Regions from separate parts of the Pseudomonas sp. SMN11 genome, predicted to be linked through region 1. Evidence: riboswitches for the same ligand, from Rfam matches in the RefSeq annotation. Region 1 holds a riboswitch; each other region holds the start of a gene.
What was found. Region 1 has a riboswitch for cobalamin ahead of ACLEJU_RS07145 (CbtB domain-containing protein). Riboswitches for the same ligand answer to the same signal wherever they lie in the genome.

Region 1 (9,858 bases):
CGCTGCGCGCCCTGCTGCTGGAACAGTGGTGCACGCTGCGTCGAGTCAAGCAATACAAGCGTATGATGAATAGCCGACTGGATTGATGCTGTTCCGTAACGCCGTTCTCTGACGGGAGCACTGCCATGAACAAATCAACTTGTGCGCTGATACTGACATTGTCAGCGCTCGCAGGCTGTTCAAATAACGCATCCACTTACCATGACCAGCCACTGGTAGCCAAAGTCGATAATGGCATGAGTAAAGAGCAAGTGCTGCAAATAGGTGGCAAACCGGGCGCTCAGTCCGACCGCACGGTGGTACCTGGAACGTGCTTCGACTACATGCTGAGCAGCCCGGGACAGAAACTACAGCCTTACATGGTCAGCTTCGATCAGGCCGGGACGGTCGACAAAACCAGTTTCATGACCTGCGCCGAATGGAGCAATGCCCAGCAGAAGTCCCGGCAGACATTACCCAGCATGGGCGGTATGGGAGGGTCAGGCTATTGATGCAACCGGCTGCCGGTCACTCAAGGCACTCTCTGGCGGCCATGCGCAACTTGTCACTCGACAGGAAGCTGCCTTTATAGAAAGTTGCCCGGCTGCCATCGCGATACTCGACCACTTCCAGCACCTCGTCAGACGTCACGGCGCTGGGTGCGGTCAGCCGATAACCATGGCTGATGGACTTTTGCGTGGTCTGCGGCGACAGCGCCTGCCACTTTGGCAATACGCAGGCGGCGTAGTCCTGCGGGGATTTCGAGGTCAGCTTACTGGCGGTAGGCTTGCCTGGGTTTGCGCAAGCGGCAAGGTTTGCTGCGAGCGCGGCACATAACAGGATACGAAAGGTTGGCATTTGCAATTAACCAGACAGGAACGTGCGCCATTCTAGCCGGGTTCGCGCCGAAGGAGTAATCCACCAAGGTCGTGAACCGGCTTGATTGCCATTGGCGCAATACTTCCGTCGAATGGGCAAGACGGCACCATCCCTTAGAATGACCCCGCTGATGGATCAGCACCCATCGCAAAAAGCCCGCTCTCATGTGCGGGCTTTTTGCTCTTGCAGATCAACGATTCAGGCTTTTTTACACAACAATGCAGCATCGAGCAGTCTGCCATGGTCATACCAGGCGTCGCGCTGGTAAGCCGTGAACTGACGCTCGGTTCCCGTGCCGCGCAGTTCTACCAAACCAGCGGCCTGGGTAGGGTCAGTACTTTCGACGTACAGTTTTACCGAGTTGTCGCCATCGACCTCATAGGTTTTCACATTGCCTTGAAGTTCGCCTTTGACGCACCCCAGATAAGCGGGCGTGCTTCTATCGGTAGTACCGGACGTATAATCATGGCCATCCCGCACATCCCGATTCTGTGCACACCCGGCCATCAACAGCGTGGCGAAAGTGGTTGATAGTATTGCGCATGCGACCGATCTTGAGCTCTTCACGCGACACGCTCCTGCTGCCCCATCGATAACTGACGAAAGAGTGGCCAAGCCGAACGCCTTTTTTTAGTTCTCGTGTGCCCATGTTACTGCGCAAAGTGCACCGCACAATAGGCTTGTTTGCTATATGGGCAATGGCCCATGATCGGCAACTTTTCGGCTTTCGGATTATTTCTTTAGCCGAGCGGAACGATTTCAATCAGCCATGATTCTCATGCGTATCGACCAGGCGCAACGTTCAGGAGGGGCCCATGGTGTGGTGGATGGAAATACTCGCCCAGTTCGTGATCTCCACAGGACTTGCCGTGTTCAGCATCTTTGTGTTCTGGGCCTACACGCTGGCGTTCGGCAGGGCCTACAGCAAACTGCTGTCAGCCGCGTTGGCGCTGGCCCTTCTGGGCATCGCCGCCTTTCCCCATGGGACCAGCTTCGCCATCAGCCAGCAGGCGCTGCTGGGGGCTGGCAGCGAATTCCTGTTGCTGGTCGCAGACGCATTGGGGGTGATCAGCGCCGTGATGATTGCATCGTTCTTTTTCAGTCCTGGGCGAATGCTCGAAGAATCATGACGGCAGCCAGGCTATCCGCCCAGCCCTTGGCCGGTGAGCGAACAGCCGTCTGCTTCAATACTGTCAGCGTGGGCCGCCACCGTGCCCGCCGCCCATCATGCCCGGGCCGCCATGCCCCCCACCATGCCCGCCACCGCCACCTGGCGGCATGAACATCCAGCAACCTGCCAGCGTGGATAACAATGCAGCCACCACGGCGGCACGCAATACATGCTTCAACTTCATTACAGCGCTCCAAAAGGCGAAAAGCGGTGCCCTGCCTTATGTAAGGCAGGGCAGCGCTGCCAGTGTAAATTCCAAACCGGCCAGCCCGGGCGAGCTTTTACATAACTTTACTATTGCGTGGCACAGGCCTGGTCGCAAGCGCAAGGCATGAAGTCAATGCTGCCTTGCGTCAGTAGCGACGATAGTCCTGGTGCCCCCCACGATCTCCATCGTAGTAATGCCGATGGTGGTGATCTCCGTCGTGCCAGTAAGGCCAGCAGCCACTGAGCAACAACAACCCTGACAACACGACAACCCATGCAGTCTTGCGTTTCATGTGCGTACCTCCGGCCAGGCGAAGCGAGGCCTTGCTTACGTTGGACTGCGCAAAAAAGGGAGGTTCGGGCCGGTCGCCAGCCGCTGATCGTGTTTCATCTGTATTTGACGCCACCCTCGCCGCGTGCTCTCCTTACGCCTTGCGTCAGGTGCCCCCATCGGGGGTGAAACGGGAAATCGGTGCGTCGCAGGCCCTTGCCAGGGCCGGGCTAACCCGGTGCTGCCCCCGCAACGGTAAGCGAGCGAAGCGTCCAGACCACTGTGCCACGCAGTCCGGCATGGGAAGGTGATGCTTTTCAAGGAGCCCTGCTCCTCCTCGCAAGCCCGGAGACCGGCCTGGCGTTCATGAACACCCCGCGGTGGGCGGGCGTTGTCGCATTCCCTCGGGCGCCCCGTGCCCCGGGGCTGCCGCGCTTGTCCCCATTGCCCCATTGCCTACAAAAAGCAAAAAGCAGAGGATCGCGTCATGCCCATCTCCAGCGCCAAACACAGCATCACTACCCCCGTCACCCTCAGCCAGCGTGTGGTCATCGCCGTAGGTGCCAGCTTGCTCGGCCTGTGCCTGGTCTACTTTGCCGGGTTCTCGCATATCGAAGCCGTGCACAACGCCGCGCACGACACCCGCCACAGCGCCGCCTTCCCTTGCCACTGAGGCTGTCATGATCAAGCGTATCGCCCGCACTGCCGGGTTCAGCGGCCTGCTCGCCGCTCTGTTGCTGACCCTGCTGCAAAGCTTCTGGGTCGCACCGCTGATTCTCGAGGCGGAAACCTATGAATCGGCCGCACCCGTGGCCGAGCAACACAGCCACGGCGAAGAGGCAAGCGCAGGCCACACCCACAGCGAGGAAGCCTGGTCGCCAGAAGATGGCTGGCAGCGCATCCTGTCGACCACCGGCGGCAATCTGGTGGTCGCCGTCGGCTTCGCCCTGATCCTTGCCGCCCTGTACAGCCTGCGTGAGCCGGGCCGTACCAGCACGGGCGCGCTGTGGGGTCTGGCCGGTTTTGCCGTGTTCTGCCTGGCCCCAACCCTGGGCTTGCCGCCGGAGCTGCCAGGCACTGCCGCCGCCGACCTCGGTCAGCGCCAGAGCTGGTGGGTCGGCACCGCAGCCGCGACCGCACTGGGCCTGGCCCTGCTGGTGTTTGCACGCCATGGCCTGCTCAAGGCACTGGGCGCCGTCTTGCTGGTGGTGCCGCACGTGATTGGCGCTCCGCAGCCGGAAGTCCACGAAAGCCTGGCTCCGGAAGCCTTGGAGGCTCAGTTCAAAATCGCCTCCTGGCTGACCAACGCAGCTTTCTGGGTCGCCCTGGGCCTGCTCAGCGCCTGGTTGTATCGCCGCTCCAGCCACGCCTGATGGCCATCGACCAGCCATTGCCGGCACTGTACGCTGGCTTCGGCTGCCGCCGGGGTTGCCCGGTGGACGTCCTCGAGGTATTGCTGCATGAAGTGCTGCAGCGTCACGGCCTGACCGCCACAGCACTTCGTGGCTTTGCCAGCATCGCGGGCAAGGCCGACGAGCCAGGTTTGCAACAACTCGCCGCACGCTACGCCCTGCCGTTGGTGGTTTTCACTGCCGAGCAGCTGCGGGCGTACGAACCCCTGCTCAGCCACCGCTCCGCAGTCGCCTATGCCTACTGCGGCTGCTGGGGCGTGGCCGAGAGCACGGCACTGGCCCTGGCTAGCCTCAGTCACGTCGGCCCCGCACTCAGGGTGGCCCGCCAGGTGCGCGGCCCCGCTACCCTGGCACTGGCCTGTGCCGGATAATCGCTTCTTTCATCAATTCAAGGATCCGCCATGACGGTCTATTTCATCGGCGCCGGCCCCGGCGACCCAGAACTGATCACGGTCAAGGGCCAACGCTTGATCCGTCAGTGCCCGGTGATCATCTATGCCGGTTCGCTGGTACCCGCAGCGGTGCTCGAAGGGCATCAGGCCGAGACGGTCATCAACAGTGCCGAACTGCATCTCGAGCAAATCATCGACGCCATCCGCGCCGCACATGCCAATGGCCAGGACGTGGCCCGGGTGCACAGTGGCGACCCCAGCCTGTATGGCGCCATCGGCGAGCAGATCCGCCACCTGCGCGAACTGGGCATCGATTACCAGATCATCCCCGGCGTCACCGCCACCGCCGCCAGCGCGGCGCTGCTCGGCTGCGAACTGACCCTGCCGCAAGTGGCGCAGACGGTCATCCTCACCCGCTACGGCGACAGCTCACCGATGCCCGCAGGCGAGCAACTTGGCGACCTGGCCCGACACGGCAGTACCTTGGCCATTCACCTGGGGGTGAAGCACCTGCCACGTATCGTCGAAGAACTGCTACCCCACTACGGCCCCGACTGCCCGATCGCGGTAATTCATCGTGCTACCTGGCCAGACCAGGACTGGGTGCGCGGCACCCTGGCAGATATCATCGAACAGGTTGCCAGCAAGGGTTTCCGGCGCACTGCCCTGATCCTCGTCGGCCATGTACTCGGCGATGCGCCATTCAGCGAGTCGGCGCTGTACCGCGCCGGCCACGCCCACCTGTACCGCCCCGGCGACTAGCATTGCCAAGCTGACGAGGGGCGGAGCAGACTGCGCATTCCACCAGACCGGAGGGTTACCCATGCTGGAGCTGCGCCCTAACTGTGAATGCTGCGATGCCGACCTGCCGGGCGACAGCCCTGACGCCCTGATCTGCTCGTTCGAATGCACCTTCTGCCGTAACTGTGCTGACCAACGCTTGCAGGGACTTTGCCCGAATTGCGGCGGCCAGTTGCTGGCCCGCCCGACGCGGGTGGGCCAGGCGTTGAGCAACAACCCCGCCTCGACCCAACGGGTCCTCAAGCCTCATCCGACCTGCGCCTGACCCTCCGCCAGCACAGGCACCGCCACTTCTGGCGATGCTTGTGACGGTCGCCGTGTAGGAAATTTCTACAATACCGACTCGCTTGTTCAACACATCTATACTCGCCATTACCATGGATCCGGAATGGTCGTATCGTGCCGCACAGCAGAAAAAGCTTGCAGACGTATTCCTGATTGCCTCAGGAAGCCGACCACATTCCGACAGGAGTAAGTTACATGACCACCGTGCTGATCGTTGATGATCACGCCATCGTCCGTTTTTCCTTGCGCATACTGCTTGAGCGTGAGCGTTTTCGCATCGTCGGCGAAGTCGACAATGGCAGTGAAGTGGCACAGAAGGTGCGTGAATTGCGCCCGGATGTGGTACTGCTGGACATAGGGCTCCCCGGCCTGGATGGCATGGAAGTCATCAAGCGCCTGCAACAACAGGAGCCGGCCCCCAAGATCATGGTGCTGACCGGGCAGGCTACCGACCTTTACGTGCGCCGCTGCCTGGATGCCGGCATTGGTGCATTCGTCACCAAAGGCGAGGATCTGGAGGCCGTGGTGTTCGCCCTCAAGGCCCTGATCAAGGGCTACTCCACCTTCCCCCAGATGTCGGTGAACAGCAATACCCTGGAGAGCGAGCCAGAACGCCTGGGCAGCCTGTCCAACCGCGAGATGGAAGTGCTGCGGCGCCTGAGCCGTGGGGAAAACAACAAGAACATCGGCGCCTGCATGAACCTCAGTGCCAAGACCATCAGTACTTACCGTGGCCGTATCATGGAAAAGCTCAAGACCGAGTCTCTGGTGGAGATGGTTGATCTGGCCAAACGAAACCAAGTCAGCTGAGCGCGCGGGTAGCATGAAACCTGTCCTGGCTGGCCTGACCCTGTTGATCGCCCTGCTCTGTTACCCGTTCATGGCGCTTGCCGATGCTGAGCCCAGGCATTTGCTGGCACGCGCCACCAGCGCCGCACAACCACTACAACTGGATGACGCCGACCGTCAGTGGCTGCAGCGCCGCGGCGTGTTGCTACTGGGGAGTTCACGGCCGGATTACCCACCCTTCGAGATCAACGTCAGCCTGGATGATTACGAAGGCCTGAGCGCCGATTATGCCGGGCTGATCGCCGAGCAGCTTGGCGTACCGATCGAGGTCAGGCGGTTCGCCAGCCGCCATGAAGCGATCGCCGCGCTACGCGCTGGCACCATCGACCTGCTGGGCAGCTCCAATGGCTTTGAAGCGGCCGATGCCCAGCTCAGCCTCAGCCTGCCCTATGCCGACGACCTGCCGGTGATCGTGACACGCGAGGCTCCCCCCCTGAATCATGGCAAGGACCTGGCCGGGTTGCGCCTGGCGATGGTCGACCACTACTTGCCAGGCGAGACCGTCCGCGCCCTCTACCCCAAGGCACAGCTGAGCCTCTACCGCTCGGCCCTGGAAGGCCTCGCGGCGGTCGAACTGGGTGAAGCCGACGCGTATCTGGGCGATGCCATCAGTACCGATTACCTGATAGGCAAAAGTTTCCAGGGCATGGTGAAGATCGATCATTTCTGCCAAGTGGCCCCCGGCTCCTTTGCCTTCGCGCTCGCCCATGACAACCCGCGGCTGCGCCGTCTGGTCGACAGTGCCATGGGAAGGATCACCGAAAGCGAGCGCCTGAACATCCTGCGCCGCTGGAACAGTGGCAATACCAGCCTGTTGCTGGACCGCCACCTGTCCGTACTGACGGAGGAAGAAAACGACTGGATAGCCAGGCATTCAACGGTCAGCGTGCTGGTCAACACCGCCCTGGCCCCGCTCACATTCAACGACGCCGAGCAGCATGTCAGCGGGATCACCATAGACCTGCTCAAGCAGATCACCCTGCGCACCGGCCTGCAGTTCAGGTTCATCGAGCAGGGCACCGTGCAGCAGATGGTTGACAAGGTCGCACGCGGCGAGGCACAGATGATCGGGGCACTGGGCTATGGCACAGAACGCGCAGCCCAGCTGCGCTACACCCGCCCCTATCTGGTCAGCCCCAGGGTGCTAGTGACCCGCGACCAGGCGCCCTCGCCGCTGCACGCCAGGAACCTGGACGGGCAACGCATTGCCCTGCTGCAGGGCTCCCACCTTCGCGCCGAAGTCCTGCAGCGCTTCCCGAAGGCGAAACTGGTCATGGTGAACAACCCCCTCGGCCTGATGGAAGCGGTGGCCAACGGCGATGCCGACGCCGCCTATAGCAGCCATATCAATGCCTCGTACTACATCAACCAGGTCTTCAAGGGGCGCCTGCGTATCGCCGGTGTCGTGGGGGACGAGCCGGCCGTCGCAGCCTTTGCGGTCGCCCCTGGCCTGCCGCAATTGCAAGCCATCCTCGACAAGGCGCTGATGAGCATTCCTCCCGAAGAGCTGGATCAGCTGATAAACCGTAGGCGCACCAGCACCTTGGTCAGTGACAGCCCCTGGCGTGACTACCGCACCCTGGCCTTGCAAGTGCTGGTGTTGTCAGCCCTGCTGCTGGCGGGTGTGGTGTTCTGGAACAGTTACTTGCGCAAGCTGATCCACCAGCGCACTGAAGCCCAGCGCGCCCTGCAGGCGCAACTGGCCTTCAGCAGCGGGCTGCTGGAGCAACTGCGCCAGGCCAAGGATGAAGCAGAACAGGCCAGCAAGACCAAAAGCGCGTTCCTGGCGACCATGAGCCACGAGATCCGTACCCCCATGAACGCGGTGATAGGCCTGCTGGAACTGGCGCTGGAAGACAACCGCGCTGGCCACTGCGACATCCTGGCCCTGCAAACCGCCCACGATTCCGCCATTGGCCTGCTCGGGCTGATCGGCGACATCCTTGATATCGCTCATTTTCCTATTTACGACAGTAATCAAAAACATCCAGAAGGCAGAGGAAACAACGGCTTCGCTTAGATTTTTTCCTTCTAATTTTTTTGACGATCGTCAAGAACGATCTCTTCCGCACAACCAAAATACACATACAAAATCATTGAAATACGAACAAAATAGCGCACCATCGTTAAGTGCAAGTAGTTACAAAATTCACAACATAGACAATTTTACCTTGAAAACAATGAAAAATAAAATCACCCAACAATATGCGCACCTACGCCATATAAACCTATAATAAAACGAAAAGAACAAAAACCATATAAACCCAGGCAACTTTCCTGCCAATACTCCTCCATTGCAGCAAAATTAAATTGTTGACGACGCAGAACTTCTATAGTGAGCTACATGCACCAACGCGATGCATGTGGCGATATGATTGATACCAAATACATCACACGCTTCTCACTCCGCGCGATCACTGGTGAAATCAAAGCCGAGTTGATTAGGGGGAGAATCACGTATCAAGACGTGAGTCGTAATTGGGATCGACTGACTGCGCTCGTGAGTGCGTTCTTTGACATTCGAGATATTACACTCACAGTAGATGACATCAGATCTGAGAATTCAATTTCATCAAAGCTAGTTGGTTTTGAAGGCTTCTTACTAAAACATACGAAACTTAGTCGGCGAGTGGCAGCGTCAAGGTACTCAGAAGTCCTGCGAATGTTCTCGCTGACTTTTTGCTTTCCCTTAACCCCTTCAAGAACTCGCCAGAGCGCATCAAAAGATCGCACCGATGACTCAATCCGATTTTACTCGTCTTGCGAGAAAGACCTTAGCCGGCTGAAGCGCTATGAAGGATGGTTTGTAAAATCGAACACCGGATCGAAGTTTTTCGTAGATTTAAACGAATTCAACGAACTATATGGGCAAGAAGCCACAAGCTATATCTTAAAACGCGCCTCTAGAAAACTGGGAATTTACTCACACCACTCCGTTTCGAATCACAAACAAATCTTTGAATCCATTGTTCGACAGATCTGTCACCAGCATCCATCAATGGCACTCTTAAAGAGATTGAGAGACCCTAATCTTGTAAATGACTTCATGGAAAAATGCTTCACTCAAGATTATCTCTACGCTGTGTCCCAAAAGAACTGTCTCAAGTCCTTCTACCATTACTGGGCCGTAAAAGTTGGAATATTCAATAAGATTTTTGCTGGGTCATATTTTGTGGCCGAGCCCGCCCATCAAATACTTATTCCAACATACAAAAATGCCATCCATGAAAGCAGCGAGGAATACAATAGTACATTTACACCAATCCCACTAACACTAACAACGGACGAAGCTCTAGATGCCCTGAAAAATCAGTTACTCTCAAATAGAGAGGCAATATTGAATGCTTGCCGAAAATCGTGCGCTGAAGAGATCAGGTTACTGAATCGCTACAAGGAGTCCGCGAGTAAAGGTCGAGTATTTGATAGCTTCGAAGGCCTTAAATACAACATAGACTACTTCAGCGCAGACATCGCCGCCACCTGGGCCGCTAGCCCATACTTTTCACTTTCGACACTTCGAACAACGGGGCTCAATTCGGAAGAAATTCAAAAACACATTTACATGTTGAGGCCAACCATACTTAACCCATTCATCTACTTGATCACGACACT
Region 2 (9,858 bases), on a different contig from region 1:
CGTGGTGCGCTCGCCGCCGATCTGCGCCACGTGCAGGGCGAATGGCTCGATGTAGCTGTAGGCGGTGAATTGCGCGGTGATCACCAGGGTCACCAGCAGGTAGGTAATCACCAGTGCCGGGCGCTTGAACAGGATCGGCAGGCTACGCAGCGAGCCGGAGTTCTGGCTCGGCAGCAACGGCAGCGACTTCATCAGGCACAGCATGGTCACCAGCGCTACCCCGGCAATGCTGAGGAAGGTGATGCGCCAGCCCAGTGCTTCGCCTACCACGCGGCCCAACGGTATGCCCAGTACCATCGCCAGGGTCGTGCCGGTCGCCAGCAACCCCAGTGCCTTGGCCTGCTGCCCCGGCGGTGCCACGCGCACGGCCAGCGACGCGGTGATGGCCCAGAACACGGCGTGGGCCAGGGCGATACCGATGCGGCTGACCAGCAGCATGGCAAAGCTCTGCGACAACCACGACAGCAGGTGGCTGAGGATGAACACCAGGAACACGAACAGCAGCAACCGCCGACGCTCGATGTTGCGGGTGAGCAACATCATCGGCAGCGATGCCAGCGCCACCACCCAGGCATAGATGGTCAGCATCAGGCCGACCTGCGCGGTGGTCATGTCGAAGCTGCTGCCGATGTCACTGAGCAGCGCCACCGGGACGAACTCGGTGGTGTTGAAGATGAAGGCCGCCAGGGCCAGGGCGATCACGCTCAGCCAGCTGCCGCCACCTGCGGTCGGCGGCAGGTCGGTGGGGATGGGTCCGTTCATGGGCAGGAATCTGTTCTCCGCAGGCAAGGCGAAAGGACGCGCGTCAGGGGCCAAGTATCGGCCGCGCTGAGGCACGGGTTTGTTATTGGAAGGATTGCCCGCATGGTACGCGTCACGCCTGGCCCTCACAACCACGAAGGGCCAGGCTATCGTCAGGTTCAGCCCTGCAGGGTCGCCATGTCGATCACGAAGCGGTACTTCACATCACCCGCGATCATGCGCTCATAGGCCTGGTTGATATTGCGGATGTCGAGCATCTCGATGTCGCAACGGATGTCATGGGCGGCACAGAAGTCCAGCACTTCCTGGGTTTCGGCGATGCCGCCAATCAGCGAACCGGCCAGCACCCGACGCTTCATCACCAGGTTGGCGGCATGCACGGCCGGGTCGATCGGCTCGATCAGGCCAACCAGGATGTGTACACCGTCGAACTTCAGGGTCTCCAGGTACGGGTTGAGGTCGTGCTGCACCGGGATGGTATCGAGCAGGAAGTCGAAACGGCCGGCGGCGGCACGCATCTGCTCGGCATCGGTGGACACGATCACGTGGTCGGCGCCCTGACGGCGGGCTTCCTCGGCTTTGGCCTGGGAGCGGGTGAACAGGGTCACTTCGGCGCCCAGGGCCTTGGCCAGCTTGATGCCCATGTGGCCCAAGCCTCCCATGCCGAGGATGCCGATCTTGTGACCCGGGCCGACGCCATGGTGCTTGAGCGGCGAGTAGGTGGTGATGCCCGCGCAGAGGATCGGCGCCGCGCTGGGCAGGTCCATGCCGGCCGGGATGCGCACCACGAAGTGCTCGTTGACCACGATGCTGCTGGAGTAACCACCCATGGTGTTGCTGCCATCGACCCGGTCTGGGGTGGCGTAGGTCATGGTCGGGCCTTCCAGGCAGTATTGCTCCAGGTCCTTGGCACACGCGTCGCAATGGCGGCAAGAGTCGACCATGCAACCGACGCCGACCAGGTCGCCAACCTTGTGCGAGGTGACCTGGTCACCCACGGCGGTGACTCGGCCGATGATCTCGTGACCGGGCATCAGCGGGTAGACGGCAATGCCCCACTCGTTGCGCGCCTGGTGGATGTCGGAGTGGCACACGCCACAGTAGAGGATCTCGATGGCGACATCGTCCGGGCGCGGCGCGCGGCGCTCGAAGGTCATGGGGGCCAAGGGGCTGGTCGGGGTTTGGGCGGCGTAACCGATGGCGGTGTACATGCGGGACCTCAGGGGAAGTGAAACGATTCAGGGCGCGCATTCTGCTCGCCATCGTCCTCCCGGCCCACGGCTGATTCTCCGGCATCCATGCCTGATTCTCCGAACCTGCCAGCGGCCATCTGGCGCTGGCCAGCCAATCTGCGATCATGGAACTGTCTGATTCTCTGCCCTGGTTCATCATGCAACTGACCCGCCACGTCGACGCCAACGCCCCGCTGTGTTCGCTGATCCGCACCCTGGCCACCCGCCCGGGTTTCGTGCCCACGCACCTGCCCCAGGTGCAGGTACTGAGCTGGGACCACTACGTGGCCAGCAGCCCGCAGATCTACGAGCCGAGCCTGATGATCCTGGCCCAGGGCAGCAAACTGGCGCGCCTGGGCCCACGCACCCTGGAGTACGGGGCCGGCCATTACCTGGTGCAGGCGTTGTCGGTGCCATTCATGTGCGAAACCTTTGCCACCGCCGACGAGCCCCTTCTGGGCGTGGCGGTGGACATCGACCGCGGTGTGCTGGGCGAACTGGTGCAGAGCATGGGCCTGGCGCCCGACCCGGCTGTACAGGCGCAGACGCCACAGTTGATGACCTCGGCGGCACTCGATGCACCGATGCGTGAGTCCGTGGAACGTCTGCTGCGCTGCCTGCAGGACCCAGTCGACGCCAAGGTGCTGGGCCCGGCGCGCATTCGCGAGGTGTTGTATACCGCCCTGCGCGGCCCCCAGGCCGGGGTGCTGCGGGCGCTGGTGGAGCAACAGGGCCACTTCGCCCGCATCGGCGCGGCGCTCATGCACTTGCGCGAGCACTACACAGAGCCGCTGAGTGTCGAGGTGCTGGCCGCCTGCGCCAACATGAGCGTGTCGACCTTCCACGAACACTTCAAACGCTGCACCGACATGGCGCCGATGCAGTACCTCAAGCGCCTGCGCCTGCTCAAGGCGCAGCAGATGCTGATCGGTGAAGGGCTGGGGGTAGCCCAGGCGGCGCATCGGGTGGGCTACCAGAGCACCTCGCAGTTCAGCCGCGAGTACAAGCGCCAGTTTGCCCGCAGCCCGGGGGATGAACTGCCCTACCAGAGCCTGCCGGTCTGACGTGCAAACCCGCTCCCGCAGAGATCGCGTCAGCTCCTGGAAACGAGCCGTACTATTGCGCCAACGACCACTGCGCCAGCGGCCAGTAACGGCCCTTGCGCGATTCGTACAAGGTGAAATGCCTGGCGCTAAGATGGAACTCGGGCGCCGCAGCCGCCTCCGGGGTTTGGCCGCGAAAATCCCGTGAGAGGGTCAGGTGTGGGCGGTAGTCACGGGCCTGCTCTTCGAACCCCATCGGCAGCAACGCCTGCTGCAGGCCATAGACCAGCTGACGCAAGGCGGCGGGCGCTTCATGCGGCTCGAGCACCAGCACATTGGCACGCTGCCAGGTTTTCAGCTGGTCCAGCAGCAGGCGCAACGGCGCGCCGGGCCGCGCCAGGTTGTCTACCGCCGCGCAGATGGCCGGCACCTGCGCCGCATCCACATCCCCCAGAAACAGCAAGGTCAGGTGGAAATTTTCGCTCGGTACCGGCTTGCCGCTGCGCAGCTCCAGGCCGCGCCGCCACTGGCTGATCGCACGGCGCTGGGCGTCGCTGACAGGCAAGGCGAAGAATAACCTTTTGAACGGGGTGCCACTCGGGCGGATGTCCTGAATCATGTGAACTCCATCACGTGAAACGTTTTTGCACGCTATAGGGCATTACACCAATGTCGCCCCGCATTAACGTAACAATAAGTACAAACTGCCCCCATGATTGTTTATGCTGGCGAGCTTATGCCATGGCGCATGGCCATTTTTCGACAAGTAACCGTCCATGAAAATTGCACTCGTACTGATCTTCGTCCTCTCGATCGCCTATGTTCACCTGCGCGGTCGGGTACGCCACAAGCTGACCCGCCAGCTGGGCGACCACTCCAGCTTTCTGGCCCCGGTCAACAGCTTCCTGTACCTGTTTTCCAAGCACCCCGCCAAGCCCTACCTGCCGGTCGAGGCGTTCCCAGAGCTGAAGCCGCTCATGGAGCACTGGCAGGAGATTCGTGCCGAAGGCCAGCAGCTGCTGCACGTGGGCGAGATCAAGAAGTCCGACAATTATGACGACGTCGGTTTCAATTCGTTCTTCAAGACCGGCTGGAAGCGCTTCTACCTGAAGTGGTACGGCGAAAGCCACCCGTCGGCCATGACCCTGTGCCCACGTACCACCGAGCTGCTGCAAGGCATCGGCACGGTCAAGGCGGCGATGTTCGCCACCCTGCCACCGGGTGCCAAACTGGTCCGCCACCGTGACCCGTATGCCGGTTCGTACCGCTTCCACCTCGGCCTGGACACGCCGAACGATGACGGTTGCTACATCGACGTGGACGGCGAGAAGTATTCCTGGCGCGATGGCGAGGGCGTGGTCTTCGACGAGACCTACATCCACTACGCCGCCAACACCACCGAGCACAACCGCATCATCCTGTTCTGCGACATCGAACGCCCGCTGAAGTACCGCTGGGCCACCGCGTTCAACCGCTGGTTCAGCCGCAACGTCATGGCCGCCGCCGCCGCGCCGAACGACGCCGGCGACAAGACCGGCGGCATCAACCGCCTGTTCACCCGCATCTACAAGATCCGCGAGCGTGGCAAGGCGCTGAAGAAACGCAACCGCATGCGCTACTACCTGGAAAAGTGGCTGGTGGTCGCCGCTCTGGTGCTGGTGTTCGTCTACATCTGACCGGCACGTTGGCAATTGCAGAAACGGCCTTGTTTGGCCGTTTCAAAGCCGGCCAGCACTAAAGTACAAGTCTGACTTCCCGCGCTTCGACTAGCATCAAAGCTCCACTCGCAACCTTACCAAGGTGAAGACGATGAGCATGATGGACTGGGACGCCTACCGTAAGCAGTTGATGGCCGGCATCGGCGATCTCAAGCAACTGTCCCCCGACACCGTGGCCGGCTACATGACCGCCAGCGGCGCGGGTGCCAAGACCAACCACCTGGACGCCAAGACCCGCGAGCTGATCTCCCTGGCCGTGGCTGTCACCACCCGCTGCGACGGCTGCATCGCTGTACACTCACAGCAAGCCGTCAAGCATGGCGCCACCCGTGAGGAGATCGCCGAGGCACTGGGTGTGGCCGTGGCGATGAATGCCGGGGCCGCGCTGGTCTACTCGGCCCGTGCCATGGATGCGGTGGGCAAGGCCAACGGCTGAAGCCCGACGGCGTCGCCGCCCTTGCGCGACGGCGCCGCGCCACCCAGACTTGGCGGCCTAGCCACTGCAGGAACCGCCATGATCCACATCCGCCCCATGACGCCCGACGACTTCGAGCGTTTCTGGCCGACCTTCCAGGCCATCGTCCAGGCCCGCGAAACCTACGCCTTCGACCCCGAACTGGACGTCGAGCAGGCACGCCAGCTGTGGTTGCAACTGCCGCTGCACACCCTGGTGGCCGAAGCCGATGGCGAACTGCTCGGCTCCTACTACCTCAAGGCCAACGCCGCCGGCCCTGGCGCCCATGTCGGCAACTGCGGCTACATGGTCTGCGACGCCGCCCGTGGCCGTGGTGTGGCCCGGCTGATGTGCGAGCACTCGCAGAAGCTGGCGCGCCAGGAAGGCTTTCTGGCGTTGAAGTTCAATTCGGTCGTGGCGAGCAACGAAGTGGCGGTGGCGCTATGGACCAAGCTCGGCTTCGAGACCGTTGGCCGCCTGCCCAAAGCCTATCGCCATGCTCGCCTGGGGTTGGTCGACTGCCTGGTGATGTACAAGTGGCTGGCCGATGAGCCGGTGGTGGAGAAGCCGCCCCTGCTGATCGGGCGCAAGAACATCGAAGCACGGGTGTCGCGCCGCCGCGGGCGTTAGCCAGTGAGGCCCCTTTCGCGGCGGTTCGACGCGAAGAGGCCGGTGCAGTCAACAGGTCAACCTCAGAACGCCAGCCCCACCTTGAAGCCGAACTCGTCACGCTTGAGCTTGGTGTTGTCGGCCACCGGGGAATCCTCGTCCAGCTTGTACTCGGTGCGGGTGTAGTAAACGCCCGCCTGCACCGGCATTCCGCCCTGCTGGTTCATCAGCAGCGTGACCTCGGCATAGGGATTGGTGCGGTCCTTCATGTCCACGCTGTCGCTACCAAAGTCATCGACCTTCAAGCGTGCGCGACCGTCGATGGTATGGCGCGCGCCCACTTCCACGCGCAACGTCGATGCGTCGAACTGATGGTTGTAGCCCAACGCCGCCTTGGCGAACGGTGACTTGTAGGTGAGCCGGGTATCGAGGTCGTTGATCTCTGGCTCGAACCGGGTCCAGCTGTAGCCACCGCCAACGATCACGTCGACGAAGTTGCGCGCATCCAGTGCCGCACGCCAGCCAAGGTCGAGGTCGGCCTGGGCCTCCTTGAGCTTGTTGTCGTTCTTCTTGCCGTACGTGGCTTCAGCACCGATCTGGTAGATGAACCCGGACTCGGCGGTCAGCTTGTTGCCGAACGTGGCAAAGACCCCGCCCTGGCCCATGTGCTCCTTGTCGGAGTCACTGCCGCCTTCGAACTTGAATTTATCGTACGCACCGAGCAGGCCGACGCTGAACAATGGGTCGGTATTGGGCGCTGCGGTGGCCACAAACGAGCTACCAAGCAGAGCGAGCAAGCAGGAGTGACGCAGCAGGTTGCGAGCGAACATCGGTACAGTCTCCATGACAGTAAGACGAGTGATTGACGAACGGTTCGAGGCAGGGGGGGGTTGGAAAAGTTCGAAGAAATGTCAGAAAAAACGCACAAGCCTGTGATTAATCGAGACTTATTGGAGCGCAGATTTGACGTACCCACGCTTCGATGGTCAGATGCGCGCCAGTTTCAGGTGTCCTGCGCCGCCGTGCGCAGGGTGAAACGGGAAGCCGGTGCGTCGTGATTCACGACAAGTCCGGCGCTGCCCCCGCAACGGTAAGCGAGCGATGCCTTCGACACACCACTGTGCGCCAGCATGGGAAGGTGAAGGCCTCACGCCCCTCGCAAGCCCGGAGACCGGCCTGAAGCCTCACTTGGCAACCCGCGGTGGGCGGGCGCAGGCCGGTATCCGCGTGCGCCCCTGCATGCGTGGTGTGCCTTTGCGTGTTTTCCACCGGGATCCATTCATTCCTGCAGCAGTGGAACGACATGTCCCGATTCATCAAGCTTCACCCCCTGGCGGCCTGCCTGGCCGTCACGCTGCCAGCCCTGGCCGAAGAACCCGTGCTGAACCTCCCCTCCACGGCCATCACCGATAGCCGTGACCCGCAACACGTCGACCTGGCCACGCCGACCGAGGCCGGTTCACGGCTGAACCTCACTGCCCTGGAAACCCCGGCCAGCACCAGCAGCATCACTGCCGAACAGATCGAGCAGCGCAACAACCTCACCGTGCAGGACGCCGTGACCCGCTCGCCCGGCATCACCTTCATCGGCAACCCGGGCGATGGCGGCACTGGCCTGTCGGCGCGCGGCTTCACTGGCCATGGCTCGGTGATGACCCTGTTCGACGGCGCGCGCCTGTACACCGGGGCCGGCACCCAGACCTTCCCGGTCGACCCGTGGATGGTCGAGCAGATCGACGTCATTCGCGGCCCGGCTTCGGTGCTGTATGGCGAAGGCGCGACCGGCGCGGTGATCAACGTGATCCCGAAAAAGCCGTTCGCTGGCGACATCCACAACCGCTTGCGCCTGGGCTACGGTTCCTGGGACCGCCAGCAACTGGGCCTGGACAGCGGCGGCAGCCTCAGCGAACGTCTGAGCTATCGCCTGACCCTTAACCAGCAGGCTGGCAACGGCTGGGTCGACCGCACCGACTCGCGCAGCCTGGCACTCAGTGCCGCGCTGCGCTTCGATGCCAGCGACGACCTGAGTTTCACCCTCGCCCACGAGCGCGGCGACGCCCAGCCCGCCAACTACTACGGCAAGCCGCTGATCGACGGCCATTACCGCAGCAGCCTGCGCAAGAAGAACTACAACGTTCAGAACGACGAGCAGCGCTACCACGACGAGTGGACCCGCTTCACCACCGACTGGACGATCAACGACCAGCTCAGCGCCAGCAACCAGCTGTACTACATCAAGAGCCGCCGCCACTGGCGCAATGCCGAGAACTACAGCTGGGACGCCGATCGCGCGCTGCTGGAGCGCCAGAGCTACCTGGAGATCAAGCACAATCAGGAGCAGATCGGCGACCGTCAGACCTTCAGCTTCGACCACAGCCTGTTCGGCCTGGCCAGCAAGACGCTGGTCGGTGTCGAGTACAACAAGGTGCGTTTCAACGTCGACAGCAACCGGCCGTACAACGACGTGGGCGGCGACTACATCGACCCTTGGCAGCCGACCCCGGGCTGGTTCCACAGCGACTCGCCAACCCGCCCGCAGACGCTGTCCACCACCCACACCTTCGCCCTGTTCGCCGAGAACCGCCTGCAGCTCACCGAGCGCCTGTCGCTGGTGACCGGCGTGCGCCGCGACCAGAACCACATCGACCGCGACAACCTGGTCGACGGCAGCCGCAGCGACCGCGGCCTGGAGGGCGGCAACTGGCGCGCCGGGCTGGTGTTCGCAGTCAACGACAATCTGTCGCTCTACGGCCAGTACTCCACCAGCGAGGACGGCGTGGACAACCTGGTCAGCCTCAGCCCGTCGCAGATGCACTACGACCTGACCGAAGCGAAGCAGACCGAGCTGGGCCTCAAGCAGCGCTTCTGGGAGGGCCGTGGGGAGTGGACGCTGGCGGCGTTCCATATCGTCAAGAAGAAGCTGCTGGTGGATGACCCGATCACCCACGAGGCGCAGCAGGCCGGGCAACAAACCTCCGATGGCCTGGAGGCGTCGCTGGAACTGGCCCTGGGGCAGCAGTGGCAGGTGTCGGCCAATGCCGCGCTGGCGCGGGCGAAATACGATGATTTCGACGAGATGGTCGATGGCGTGGCCCAGGATCGAGCCGGCAACCGCCCGGCCAATGTGCCGCGGCGCACGGCCAACCTATGGCTGAGCAAGGGCTTCGGCCAGCAGGTGGAGGCCGGGATTGGCGCGCGGTATGTGGATGAGCGTTACGCCGACACGGCCAATAGCCAGAGTGCGCCGGGGTATACCGTGATCGATGCCAACATTGGCTGGCAGGTGCTGCCGGATGTGCGCCTGGGGTTGCAGGTGAACAACCTGTTCGACCGGGAATATGTGGCGTCGATGTTCAGTGGCGAGCAGTGGTTGATGGGCGCGCCGCGGTCGTACTTCGCTACCGTGGATTACACCTTCTGACTTGAACCGCCTGTCCCGGCCTCTTCGCGGGCAAGCCCGCTCCCACAGGATTTCTACTCACTTGAAAAGGGTGGTGGACCTGTGGGAGCGGGTTTACCCGCGAAAAGGCCAGCACAGGCAACACAAAAATCTCTAGGAGAAGCGAATTAAATAGTTATAAGATAACGTTTCATTTGACATTCATTCCTGCCTGCGACTTCTTTCCATGACCAGCGCCTCAGCCCTCCCAACCCAGCTCACCCAGCGCCTGCAGAGCATCGATGCCCTGCGTGGCCTGGTGATCCTGTTCATGCTGCTCGACCACGTGCGTGAAACTTTCTTCCTGCACCGCCAGGTCAGCGACCCGATGACCATCGACACCACCGACCCATCGCTGTTCGCCAGCCGCACCCTGGCCCACCTGTGCGCCCCAGTGTTCGTCCTGCTCACCGGCCTGTCGGCCTGGCTGTATGGCGAGAAATACCAGGGCCGCAGCGATGTGTCGGCGTTCCTGTTCAAGCGCGGGCTGTTCCTGGTGGTGCTGGAGTTCACCCTGGTCAACTTCGCCTGGACCTTCCAGCTGCCGCCGAGCGTGGTCTACATGCAGGTGATCTGGGCCATCGGCGTCAGCATGATCGCC
Region 3 (9,858 bases), on a different contig from region 1:
ACACCTGAAGCGACGTAGCAGTTACGCGGACCTAATTTCGATGTTTGGGACCATAGAGAGACCGAACCATGAATGCACCGCTGCGTGTCAACGAGGCACTGCTGATTGCCGACCACGCCTTCGAACCCTTCCAGTGCGTTGCCTGGGATGCACCCAACGGCACCGGCGAGCTGAGCCTGGCGGTGATTGACCGGACCAGCACCCGTATCGGCAGCAAACAAGTTTCGTCGCGTATCTATTCGGACCCTGCACAATGGGCCAGCCTGATCGAGGAAGTACGTGCCGAACTGTGCCAGAAAGGTTATGACCTGCAGCCTTGGTCGATGCCGAAGTAATATCGCTGCGTCTCTGCAAGTGCGTGCCCGGCACGCACTTGAACAACTTTTCATTCCCCTGCCAGGCAACTTCCTTATTGCGACATAGTGTCGCGCCTATCCCTTTCGCCTAACTCACTCCATTACCTTGAATTGCTCAAGATGCTGATAGTCGGCCTGTAGTTCCGTGGCCAACTGTTGTGCCCGGCCCAGGCGAACTGGCGCCAATTCCATGTCCACCACCACGGTGGCGCAAGGCATGGGATGCACGGCCTGCCAGCGCTGCAGGCGACCATCGGTGAACACCAGGCAGCGCTGCAACTCATGGGGATGAGCTTTCTGCCGGGCCTGCAGCCAACGCCGGGCTTGCTCCAGTGCCGCGATCAAAGGCGTGCCACCGCCAGCCCCCAGGGCCTGCAACCAAGGCTGCAGGCTTGCCGACGCCTTGAGGCCATGGCGCTGCCATTGCGGTGCACCGCCGCTGGCCGTGAGAAGGGCAAGACGGCCGCGTTGCCGATAGGCTTGGTCGAACAATTCGGCCAGCAGGCCTTTGCACTGCGCCAGGGCCTGATGACGCCTCGTCGAAGCCGAGGCGTCGACGATCACCAGCCACAGTTCATTGGCTTGGGCTTGGCGCTGCTGCCAGCAAAGGTCCTGGCGCAGCTTCGGGCGCCCCTTGAGCAAGGTCGGCAGCCAGGCCACCCGGCCAGAGGATGCCGCACGGGCGCGGCCACGGCTGGCACCCGCCAGTTTTCCGGCACGAGGCACGGCATCCGCCCTCCTCAAACCTGGCTGGCGGATGCTCAGGGCTTTTTTGCCCAGTTCGGCACCTCTCGCCGCGCACCGCTGCTGACAGGCTGCGCGGGCAGCTCGCCCCAATCGCTCTGCCCGCCCTCGCCCTGCCGGTCGCGGCCAGCCGCGGCACCCGGTGGCGCAGCGGCTGGCGCATCGGGCGCCGCGCGCCGGCGATGTCGCAAGGCGAATTCGGCCACGGCATCGACATCCTCCTCCTCGATCACCTGGCCACCGCGCCAGGCACAATGGGCCCGAGCCGCGCGCAGCCAGACCAGGTCGGCACGCAGACCATCGACGCCAGCGGCGAAACAACGCTCGGTGATCCATGCCAGGGCCTGATCGTCCAGGGCAATTGCCGCCAGCCCCTGGCGCGCCGCCTGGCAGCGCTCGCGCAGTTGCGCCTGGGCACTGGCCCACTGCTCGCAGAATGCCTGCGGGTCGCTGTCGAAGGCCAGCCGCCGGCGAATGATCTGCTGGCGCGCCTCTGGGGCTGGCAGGCCATCGAGCGCCACATTCAGGCCGAAGCGGTCGAGCAGTTGCGGGCGCAACTCGCCTTCCTCGGGGTTCATGGTGCCGATCAGGACGAAACGGGCACTGTGCCGATGGGAAATGCCGTCACGCTCGATGCGGTTGGTGCCACTGGCGGCCACATCCAGCAACAGGTCGACCAAGGTGTCGGGCAGCAGATTGACTTCATCGACATACAGCACGCCACCATCGGCGTGGGCGAGCACGCCGGGGGAAAACTGCGATTTGCCCTGGCCGAGTGCGGCATCCAGGTCCAGCGTGCCGATCAGGCGCTCTTCACTCGCCCCCAGCGGCAAGGTCACAAACGGGCCTTCGCCCAGCAGGTCGGCCAGGCCGCGCGCCAGGGTGCTCTTTGCCATGCCACGCGGCCCCTCGATGAGCACGCCACCGATCTTCGGGTCGATGGCGGTCAGGCACAGGGCCAGCTTGAGGTCATCGGCACCGACCACGGCTGCCAGCGGAAATTGTACGGGTTCACTCATTTCAAGCCTGTTCCTCGCCGTCGAGCAACTGCTCCTCAAGCGCCTCGCGATATTCACCGGGGGCTTCCCAAAGCCCGCGTTGCTGGGCTTCCAGCAAGCGCTCAGTGAGGTCGCGCAGGGCCTCGGGGTTGTGCTCGCGCATGAAGTCTCGGGTCGCCGGATCGAGCACGTAGGCATCGGCCAGCGACTGGTAGTGATGGTCGTCGATCAGGTGCGTGGTGGCGTCGAAGGCGAACAGATTGTCGACGGTCGCGGCCAGCTCGAACGCGCCCTTGTAGCCATGGCGTTTCGCCCCGTCGATCCATTTCGGGTTCAAGGCACGGGCACGGATCACGCGGTTGAGCTCTTCCTTCAAGGTGCGGATCCGCGGCCGGTCGACCTGGCTGTGGTCGCCGTGGTAACTGGCCACTGCCCCGCCAGACAAGGTCTCCGACGCCGCCAGCATACCGCCCTGGAACTGATAGTAATCGTTGGAATCGAGCAGGTCGTGCTCGTGGTTGTCCTGGTTCTGCAACACCGCCTGCACCTGGCCCAGGCGCCGGGCGAACTGAGCGCGCGCCGGGGTGCCTTCATCGCTGGCACCGTAGGCGTAGCCACCATGGTTGAGGTACACCTCGGCGAGGTCGTCGCGATTGTGCCACAGGCGGCCATCAATGGCGTTCTGCACGCCGGCACCGTAGGCGCCAGGTTTGGCCCCGAACACCCGCCAACCCGCCTGGCGCGCCGCCTGTTCGGCATCCACGCCCTGCGCCTGCAGGCTGGTGCGCTCGTTGCGCACCCGTGCGGCCAGGGGGTTGAGGTCGTCCGGCTCGTCCAATGCCGCCACGGCCTGCACCGCCGCATCGAACAGTCGGATCAGGTTGCCGAAGGCATCGCGGAAGAAGCCCGAAACACGCAGCGTCACGTCCACCCGTGGGCGATCAAGCAGGCTCAGTGGCAGGATCTCGAAGTCGTCAACCCGCTGGCTGCCGGTGGCCCACACCGGGCGCACGCCCATCAGCGCCATGGCCTGGGCGATGTCGTCGCCACCAGTGCGCATGGTCGCCGTACCCCACACCGACAGGCCCAGCTGGCGCAGATGGTCGCCATGGTCCTGCAGATGCCGTTCGAGGATCAGGTTGGCCGAGGCGAACCCCAGGCGCCAGGCCGTGGTGGTCGGCAGATTGCGCACATCCACGGTGTAGAAGTTGCGGCCAGTGGGCAATACGTCCAGGCGGCCGCGGCTGGGTGCGCCGCTGGGTCCTGCCGGCACGAAACGCCCGGCCAGCGCAGCAAGCAACCCATTGATTTCTGCCGTACCGCAGGCATCCAGGTCCGGTGCGACTTGCTCGCGCAGGGCTTTTATCACCTCGTGCACCGGATGCCAATCGGGCTGCTCGGGCAGTTGCACCTGCCCCTCCAGTGCCTGCTCGATGATGCGCAACGCAAGCAGCTCAAGGCGCTCACGAGTATCCCCGCAAGTGCGCCACGCGCCGTTTGTCACGGCCTGCAGCAGCGCCGGCTGTGGCCCTGACCAGGCCTCGCCGAGGTCGCAATCGAGGGGATCGAAGCCCAGCGCCAATGCCTTGGCCAGCGCCCGCAGCAAACTGGCATTGCCACTGCGGCCGTCGCCACGCTCAACGCGCAGCAAGGCCAGCAAGGTATCGAGGCGCAGGCGGGCCTGCGGTGACTGGCCAAATACATGCAAGCCGTCGCGAATCTGCGATTCCTTGAGGTCGCACAGGTAGGTGTCCAGGCGCGGCAGCCAGACGGCGGCATCGTCCAGCTGGCCTTCCAGCTGCAACTCACGGTCGATATGGTTGGCCTTGACCAGCTCGAGAATGTCGCGCTGCAGCTCACGCGCGCGCCGCGGGTCGAGCAACTGGGCTTCGTAGAACTCGTCCGCCAGCTGTTCCAGATGGCGCAAGGGCCCGTAGGTTTCGGCGCGAGTCAGCGGCGGCATCAGGTGATCGATGATCACTGCCTGGATCCGGCGCTTGGCCTGGGCGCCTTCGCCTGGGTCGTTGACGATGAACGGGTAGATGTTCGGCAGCGGGCCGAGCAGTGCGTCCGGCCAGCATTGTGCGGAAAGGCCGACGCCCTTGCCGGGCAGCCATTCCAGGTTGCCATGCTTGCCGACGTGGATGACGGCATCGGCAGCAAAGGCATGGCGCAGCCAGAAGTGAAAGGCCAGGTAGCCATGGGGCGGCACCAGGTCCGGGTCGTGGTACACCGCGCTGGGATCGACGTGATATCCGCGCGCCGGCTGGATGCCAACGAAGGTCAGGCCAAAGCGCAAACCAGCCACCATCAGGCGGCCTGCGCGGTACATCGGGTCTTGCTCGGGCGGCCCCCACCGTTCCAGCACGGCCTGGCGGTTGGCCTCGGGCAGGCGTTCGAACGCCGCCTGATAGTCCGCAAGGCTCAGGCTCTGGGCGCAGGGGCGCTGGTCGAGGTGCTCGAGGTCATTGGTGACGCCGCCGAGCAACTGATGAATCAGTTGCGTGCCGCTGCCTGGCAGCTCCGCAAGCGGATAGCCCTCGGCCTGCAGCGCCTTGAGGATGTTCAGGGCGGCAGCTGGAGTATCCAGGCCAACGCCATTGCCAATGCGGCCATCGCGGGTCGGGTAGTTGGCCAGCACCAGGGCCACACGCTTTTGCCCATTGGGCAGGCGCGCCAGTTCGACCCAGCGCCGTGCCAGCTCGGCGACGAAGTCCATACGCTCGGGGTGTGCGCGGTAGCAGACCACGTCGGACTGGCTGCGCTCGCTGCGCCAGGCCATGTCCTTGAAGCTCACCGGGCGGGTGATGATGCGCCCGTCCAGCTCCGGCAAAGCGATGTGCATGGCCAGGTCGCGGGCACCGAGGCCCTGCTCGCTGGCCTCCCAACCGGGTTGGTTGTCCTGTGCGCAGATGGCCTGCAACACCGGGACATCACGGCGGAACGGGCGCAGGTTGGGGCGTTCCGGGCTGGACAGGGCAAACCCTGTGGTGTTGATCAACACCTCCGCGCCCACTTCGTCCAGCCAAGCCTCGACCTGCTCCAGGCAGGCACTTTCCTTGAGGCTGGCTACTGCGATGGGCAACGGGTTGAGGCCCGCCGCCTGCAAGCGCTCGCAGAACACGTCGATAAAGGCGGTGTTGGCGGCCTGCAGGTGTGAACGATAGAACAGCAATGGCGCCACCGGGTGTTCGGGGTTCCACTGGCTGTACCAGTCCTCGAGCAGCGCGCCAGGTTTGCGCGGGTGATACACCGAAGTCCGCGGCAAAGGCTGCGGTTCGTCCCAACGGTAATCGCGCCCCAGCCACTGGTTGGCCAAGCATTTGAACAGGTTGACGGCGTTGCTCTTGCCGCCCTGGCGCAGGTAGTGCCAGAGGCGTTCGGCCGGCTCGCCGGTGACGGTTCCGAGGCCGGTCAGCTCCGGGTCCGGGCGGTCATCGCCGGGGACCAGAATCAGCTGCACGCCCCGTGCTGCCAGCTCGACCAACTGTTCGACGCCATAGCGCCAGTAACCGACGCCGCCATGCAGCGACACCAGAATCACCTTGGCATGGCGCAGTACCTCGTCGACATACAGGTCGACCGAGGCATGGTTCTGCACCTGCATCGGGTTGGCCAGGCGCAGGCTGGGGAAATCGTCCGGCAGTTGCTCGGCGGTTTCGGCGAGCAACGCCAAGTGCGAGTCGCCGCTGCAGAGGATCACCAGGTCGGCGGGTGTCTGGCCGAGGTCGGCGATGCTGTCGTCCGGCACGAAGCCGCCGGGCTGGGTCCGCAGCAGGTGCATGGGTCAGGCGCCCAGGGCCTGGCGCAGGCGCGCTTCCAGTTGTGCGGCATCGAGGTCCTGGCCAATCAGCACCAGGCGGGTAATGCGTGGCTCGTCGGCGCGCCAGGCACGGTCGAAGTGCTTGTCAAAACGGGTACCCACGCCCTGCACCAGCAGGCGCATCGGTTTGCCGGGGATGGCCGCGAAACCTTTGGCGCGCAGGATGCCGAACTCCACCACCAGCTGGGTCAGTGCATCGAGCAGCAGGCTTTCGTCGGCTTCGGGCAGGTCGATGGAGATCGAGTCGAAAGCGTCATGGTCGTGATCGTCGTGATCATCGCCGTCATGGTGGGAATCGTGATGGGTGCGACGGCCATCGATGTGCGCTTCGGACTCCGCGCCCAAGCCCAGCAGTACTTCCAGCGGTAGCCGGCCGCTGCTGGCCTCGATCACTTTGACCGCCGGTGGCAGCTCCCCGGCCACTTCGGCACGGACCTTGGCCAGGCCTTCGGCGTCGATCAGGTCGGCCTTGTTCAGGACCACCAGGTCGGCGCTGGCCAGTTGGTCGGCGAACAGTTCGTGCAGCGGCGATTCATGGTCCAGGTTGGGGTCCAGCTTGCGCTGCGCGTCGACCTGGTCTGGATAGGCGGCGAAGGTGCCAGCGGCCACGGCCGGGCTGTCGACCACGGTGATCACCGCATCAACAGTGCAGGCGTTGCGGATTTCCGGCCACTGGAAGGCTTGCACCAGGGGCTTGGGCAATGCCAGGCCGCTGGTTTCGATGAGGATGTGATCGAGGTCGCCGCGGCGTGCGACCAGTTCGCGCATCACCGGGAAGAACTCCTCCTGGACGGTGCAGCACAGGCAGCCGTTGGCCAGTTCATAGACGCGGCCGCTGGCTTCTTCCTCGGTGCAACCGATGCTGCATTGCTTGAGGATTTCGCCGTCGATGCCAAGCTCGCCGAATTCGTTGACGATGACCGCGATGCGGCGGCCCTGGGCATTGTCGAGCATGTGGCGGAGCAAGGTGGTCTTGCCCGAGCCGAGGAAGCCGGTAACGATGGTGACGGGGAGCTTGGCCAGTGTTTTCATGTCGCGTTGCCCTTGGCAGGTTGGCGCGGGCACACGGGACGAAAGCCGCAGGCCAGGCCGGCCGGGCTTGTTCGCCACCGGATCACCCCGCCCGGTTGAAAGTCGAATTCGGCTCGAGGCAGGTCTCCTGGCTTGCACCGTTCCAGTTCTTTACAGGCAAGAAGCTGGCGGGATGACGCCTTCCCGCGCGCGGCGCAGTGGCTGTGTCGATCCGTTGTCGGTGCTTACAGTTGCGGGGGCAGCCGCGGCTTGTACCGCGTTCCCGTCTTAGCTTCGGCAGGGCCGAAGAACCTCGAAGACGCAAGGCTACGCGGGGGGTGGCGGGTGGTCAACTGGTGCCCGCCGAAAACCTCGCGGCGCCTGTCCGATCGAGCGCCGCCCGCGCGGCGCTCGATCTCATGGACGCTGCAAGACTACCGGCGATCACCTGCCAGCCCTCACACAATCACAAACCAAGCATCCATTGAAAGGAACCGGTGGCACACGCCAATGCCTGATGTTGTGCCAATTTTCAGCTTATCTATATTTTGCATCCCAGCTGCCCCTTCGAAACGGAGCCGGCATGAAAAAAAGCCCGCTAAGCCAACGCAAGGACGATCACCTGGATATCGTGCTGACCGCCGCCGCCACCGCGCACGGCGTAGACCCCGGCTGGTCGGCACTGCGCTTCGAGCACTGCGCATTGCCCGAAATGGCCCTGGACGACGTCGACCTGAGCACCGAGCTGTTCGGCTGTGCCCTGCGTGCCCCACTGCTGATCAGTTCCATGACCGGTGGCGCCGAACGCGCACGCTTCATTAACCAGCACCTCGCCGAAGCCGCCCAGGCGCTGGGCATAGCCATGGGCGTCGGCTCGCAACGAGTAAGCCTGCGTAGCGACCAGGACCAAGGCCTGACCGACGAACTCCGACGCCTGGCACCGGATGTGCCGCTACTGGCCAACCTCGGCGCCGCCCAGCTGCGAGAGGCCGACGGCTTGGACCTGGCGCGCCGCGCAATCGACACCCTGCAGGCCAATGCCCTGATCATCCACCTGAACCCCCTGCAGGAAGCCGTACAGCCTGAAGGCGACCGTGACTGGCGCGGCGTACTCAAACGCATCGAAGCTCTGACTTCCCAACTGCCGACGCCGGTGATCGCCAAGGAAGTCGGCGCAGGCGTTTCAGCCAGCGTGGCGCGCATGCTGTGTGACGCGGGCGTAGCCATGGTCGATGTCGCCGGAGCCGGCGGCACCAGCTGGGCAGCGGTGGAAGCCGAGCGCGCCGGCAGCGCCGCCGAACGCGAGGTCGCCCTGGCGTTTGCCGACTGGGGCATCCCGACCGCGCAGTGCCTGCTGGCGGTGCGCCGCGCCGTGCCGGAAATCGGCCTGATCGCCTCCGGCGGCGTGGCCAACGGCGTCGATGCTGCCAAGGCCATTCGCCTCGGTGCCGACCTGGTTGGCCAGGCAGCCCATGTACTGAGTGCGGCGATGATCTCCACCCAGGCCGTGGTGGAACATTTCGAGATTCTTCTGCGCCAGTTGCGTATCGCCTGCTTCTGTACCGGGTCGCGCAACCTTGCGCAACTGCGCCGGGCGCGCTTGCTGCCGAGCAACCTGACACCGCCATGAGGCATGCGGCTGTGGCATGATCAGCGGCTCCCTTCCTGCGGGCCCCTGTGCATGCTGATCGACGAAGAACTGACCCTGAAAAAGCTCGAGACCTTCCTCGCCTTCATGCGCAGCGGCAACCTCGGCCGCGCCGCCGCCGAGCTGTCCACCAGCGCAGTCAGCGTGCACCGCGCCATCCACTCCCTGGAAAGCGCCCTGCGCTGCCCGCTGTTCAAACATGAAGGCCGCCAGCTGATACCGCTGGAAAGTGCCTACGTGCTGGAAAAGAAAGCCCGCCAACTGATCCAGGACGCCGAGCAAATGGTGCGCCAGACCCGCGAGGCCGCCGGTTTCTATGCCGAACGCTTCCGCCTTGGCGCGCTGTATTCGCTGACGGTAAAGACCGTGCCGAAGCTGGTGATGGGCCTGAAGCTGCGGCGCAGCGAACTGAACATTGACCTGACCCTGGGCTCGAACGTCGACCTGCTGCAACGCCTGAAAAACCATGAGCTGGAAGCGATTTTGGTGTCACTGGACGAAAGCGTGGCGGACCCGGCCTGCGAGCAACTGCCGCTGTTCTCCGACGACATCTTCCTCGCTGTGCCGACCGACTCGCCCTTTGCCGAGCAGCAGGAGGTCGACCTGGCGGACCTCGCCGACTCCACATTCATCACCCTGACCCAGGGCTTCGCCACCCACCGCGACGGTGCGCGAGTGTTCCAGCAGGCCGGGTTCGAGCCGAAGGTGGCGATGCAGGTGAACGACATCTTCACCTTGCTGAGCATGGTCAGTTCGGGTGTTGGGTTCGCGCTGCTACCGGGGAGGATCGCAGCGGTGTACGAGAACCGCGTGAAGCTGATACCGCTGCAGGCGCGGTATCGGTTGCAGCAGCATATCGGGGTGGTCTTTTTGAAGGCTCGGGAGCGGGAGCCGAATTTGCTGGCTTTGTTGGCTGAATGCAGGATGTACAGCCGGGAGAATTGAGCTGGCCTTCTGGGGCTGCTGTGCAGCCCTTTCGCGACACAAGGCCGCTCCTACAGGCGATCGCGTTCCCTTGTAGGAGCGGCCTTGTGTCGCGAAAGGGCCGCACAGCGGCCCCAGGATTTCAGCCCACCAACCCTCTGACACAGAAGTACAGAATCGAAGGCCCCATCAGACACCCCAACCCGGTATGGAAGGTCGCAGTCAGCGCCCCATAGGGCACCAATCGCCGATCGGTAGCCGCCAGCCCGGCAGTCACACCTGACACCGTCCCCGCCAACCCACCAAACACCATCGCCGAACGCGGATTGTCCAACGCCAGCAACCGCGCCGAAA

Region 2: linked by a shared signal. The riboswitch ahead of ACLEJU_RS04150 (TonB-dependent receptor) and the one ahead of ACLEJU_RS07145 (CbtB domain-containing protein) in region 1 are both predicted to bind cobalamin.
Region 3: linked by a shared signal. The riboswitch ahead of cobW (cobalamin biosynthesis protein CobW) and the one ahead of ACLEJU_RS07145 (CbtB domain-containing protein) in region 1 are both predicted to bind cobalamin.

What each region holds. Positions count from the first base shown of each region.
Region 1 is NZ_JBKGGW010000005.1:45,407-55,264, forward strand. Features, by position in the region: partial or broken gene ACLEJU_RS07115 (NADH:flavin oxidoreductase/NADH oxidase family protein) at 1-86, shown strand, start outside; gene osmE (osmotically-inducible lipoprotein OsmE) at 126-491, shown strand; gene ACLEJU_RS07125 (hypothetical protein) at 508-837, opposite strand; gene ACLEJU_RS07130 (hypothetical protein) at 1,057-1,425, opposite strand; gene ACLEJU_RS07135 (hypothetical protein) at 1,674-1,988, shown strand; gene ACLEJU_RS07140 (hypothetical protein) at 2,052-2,213, opposite strand; cobalamin riboswitch at 2,659-2,882, shown strand; gene ACLEJU_RS07145 (CbtB domain-containing protein) at 2,995-3,180, shown strand; gene ACLEJU_RS07150 (CbtA family protein) at 3,188-3,880, shown strand; gene ACLEJU_RS07155 (cobalamin biosynthesis protein) at 3,898-4,290, shown strand; gene cobM (precorrin-4 C(11)-methyltransferase) at 4,321-5,073, shown strand; gene ACLEJU_RS07165 (DUF1272 domain-containing protein) at 5,135-5,377, shown strand; gene ACLEJU_RS07170 (response regulator) at 5,593-6,207, shown strand; partial or broken gene ACLEJU_RS07175 (transporter substrate-binding domain-containing protein) at 6,221-8,200, shown strand; gene ACLEJU_RS07180 (hypothetical protein) at 8,591-9,858, shown strand, end outside.
Region 2 is NZ_JBKGGW010000003.1:11,282-21,139, forward strand. Features, by position in the region: gene ACLEJU_RS04110 (sugar transporter) at 1-762, opposite strand, end outside; gene calA (vanillin reductase) at 921-1,973, opposite strand; gene ACLEJU_RS04120 (AraC family transcriptional regulator N-terminal domain-containing protein) at 2,153-3,058, shown strand; gene thpR (RNA 2',3'-cyclic phosphodiesterase) at 3,111-3,656, opposite strand; gene lpxO (lipid A hydroxylase LpxO) at 3,814-4,713, shown strand; gene ACLEJU_RS04135 (carboxymuconolactone decarboxylase family protein) at 4,847-5,191, shown strand; gene ACLEJU_RS04140 (N-acetyltransferase family protein) at 5,270-5,839, shown strand; gene ACLEJU_RS04145 (outer membrane beta-barrel protein) at 5,902-6,648, opposite strand; cobalamin riboswitch at 6,807-7,012, shown strand; gene ACLEJU_RS04150 (TonB-dependent receptor) at 7,122-9,239, shown strand; gene ACLEJU_RS04155 (DUF1624 domain-containing protein) at 9,445-9,858, shown strand, end outside.
Region 3 is NZ_JBKGGW010000026.1:48,005-57,862, forward strand. Features, by position in the region: gene ACLEJU_RS19950 (hypothetical protein) at 69-335, shown strand; gene ACLEJU_RS19955 (vWA domain-containing protein) at 450-1,016, opposite strand; gene ACLEJU_RS19960 (ATP-binding protein) at 1,118-2,119, opposite strand; gene cobN (cobaltochelatase subunit CobN) at 2,121-5,882, opposite strand; gene cobW (cobalamin biosynthesis protein CobW) at 5,886-6,953, opposite strand; cobalamin riboswitch at 7,054-7,264, opposite strand; gene fni (type 2 isopentenyl-diphosphate Delta-isomerase) at 7,516-8,562, shown strand; gene ACLEJU_RS19980 (LysR family transcriptional regulator) at 8,614-9,525, shown strand; gene madM (malonate transporter subunit MadM) at 9,647-9,858, opposite strand, start outside.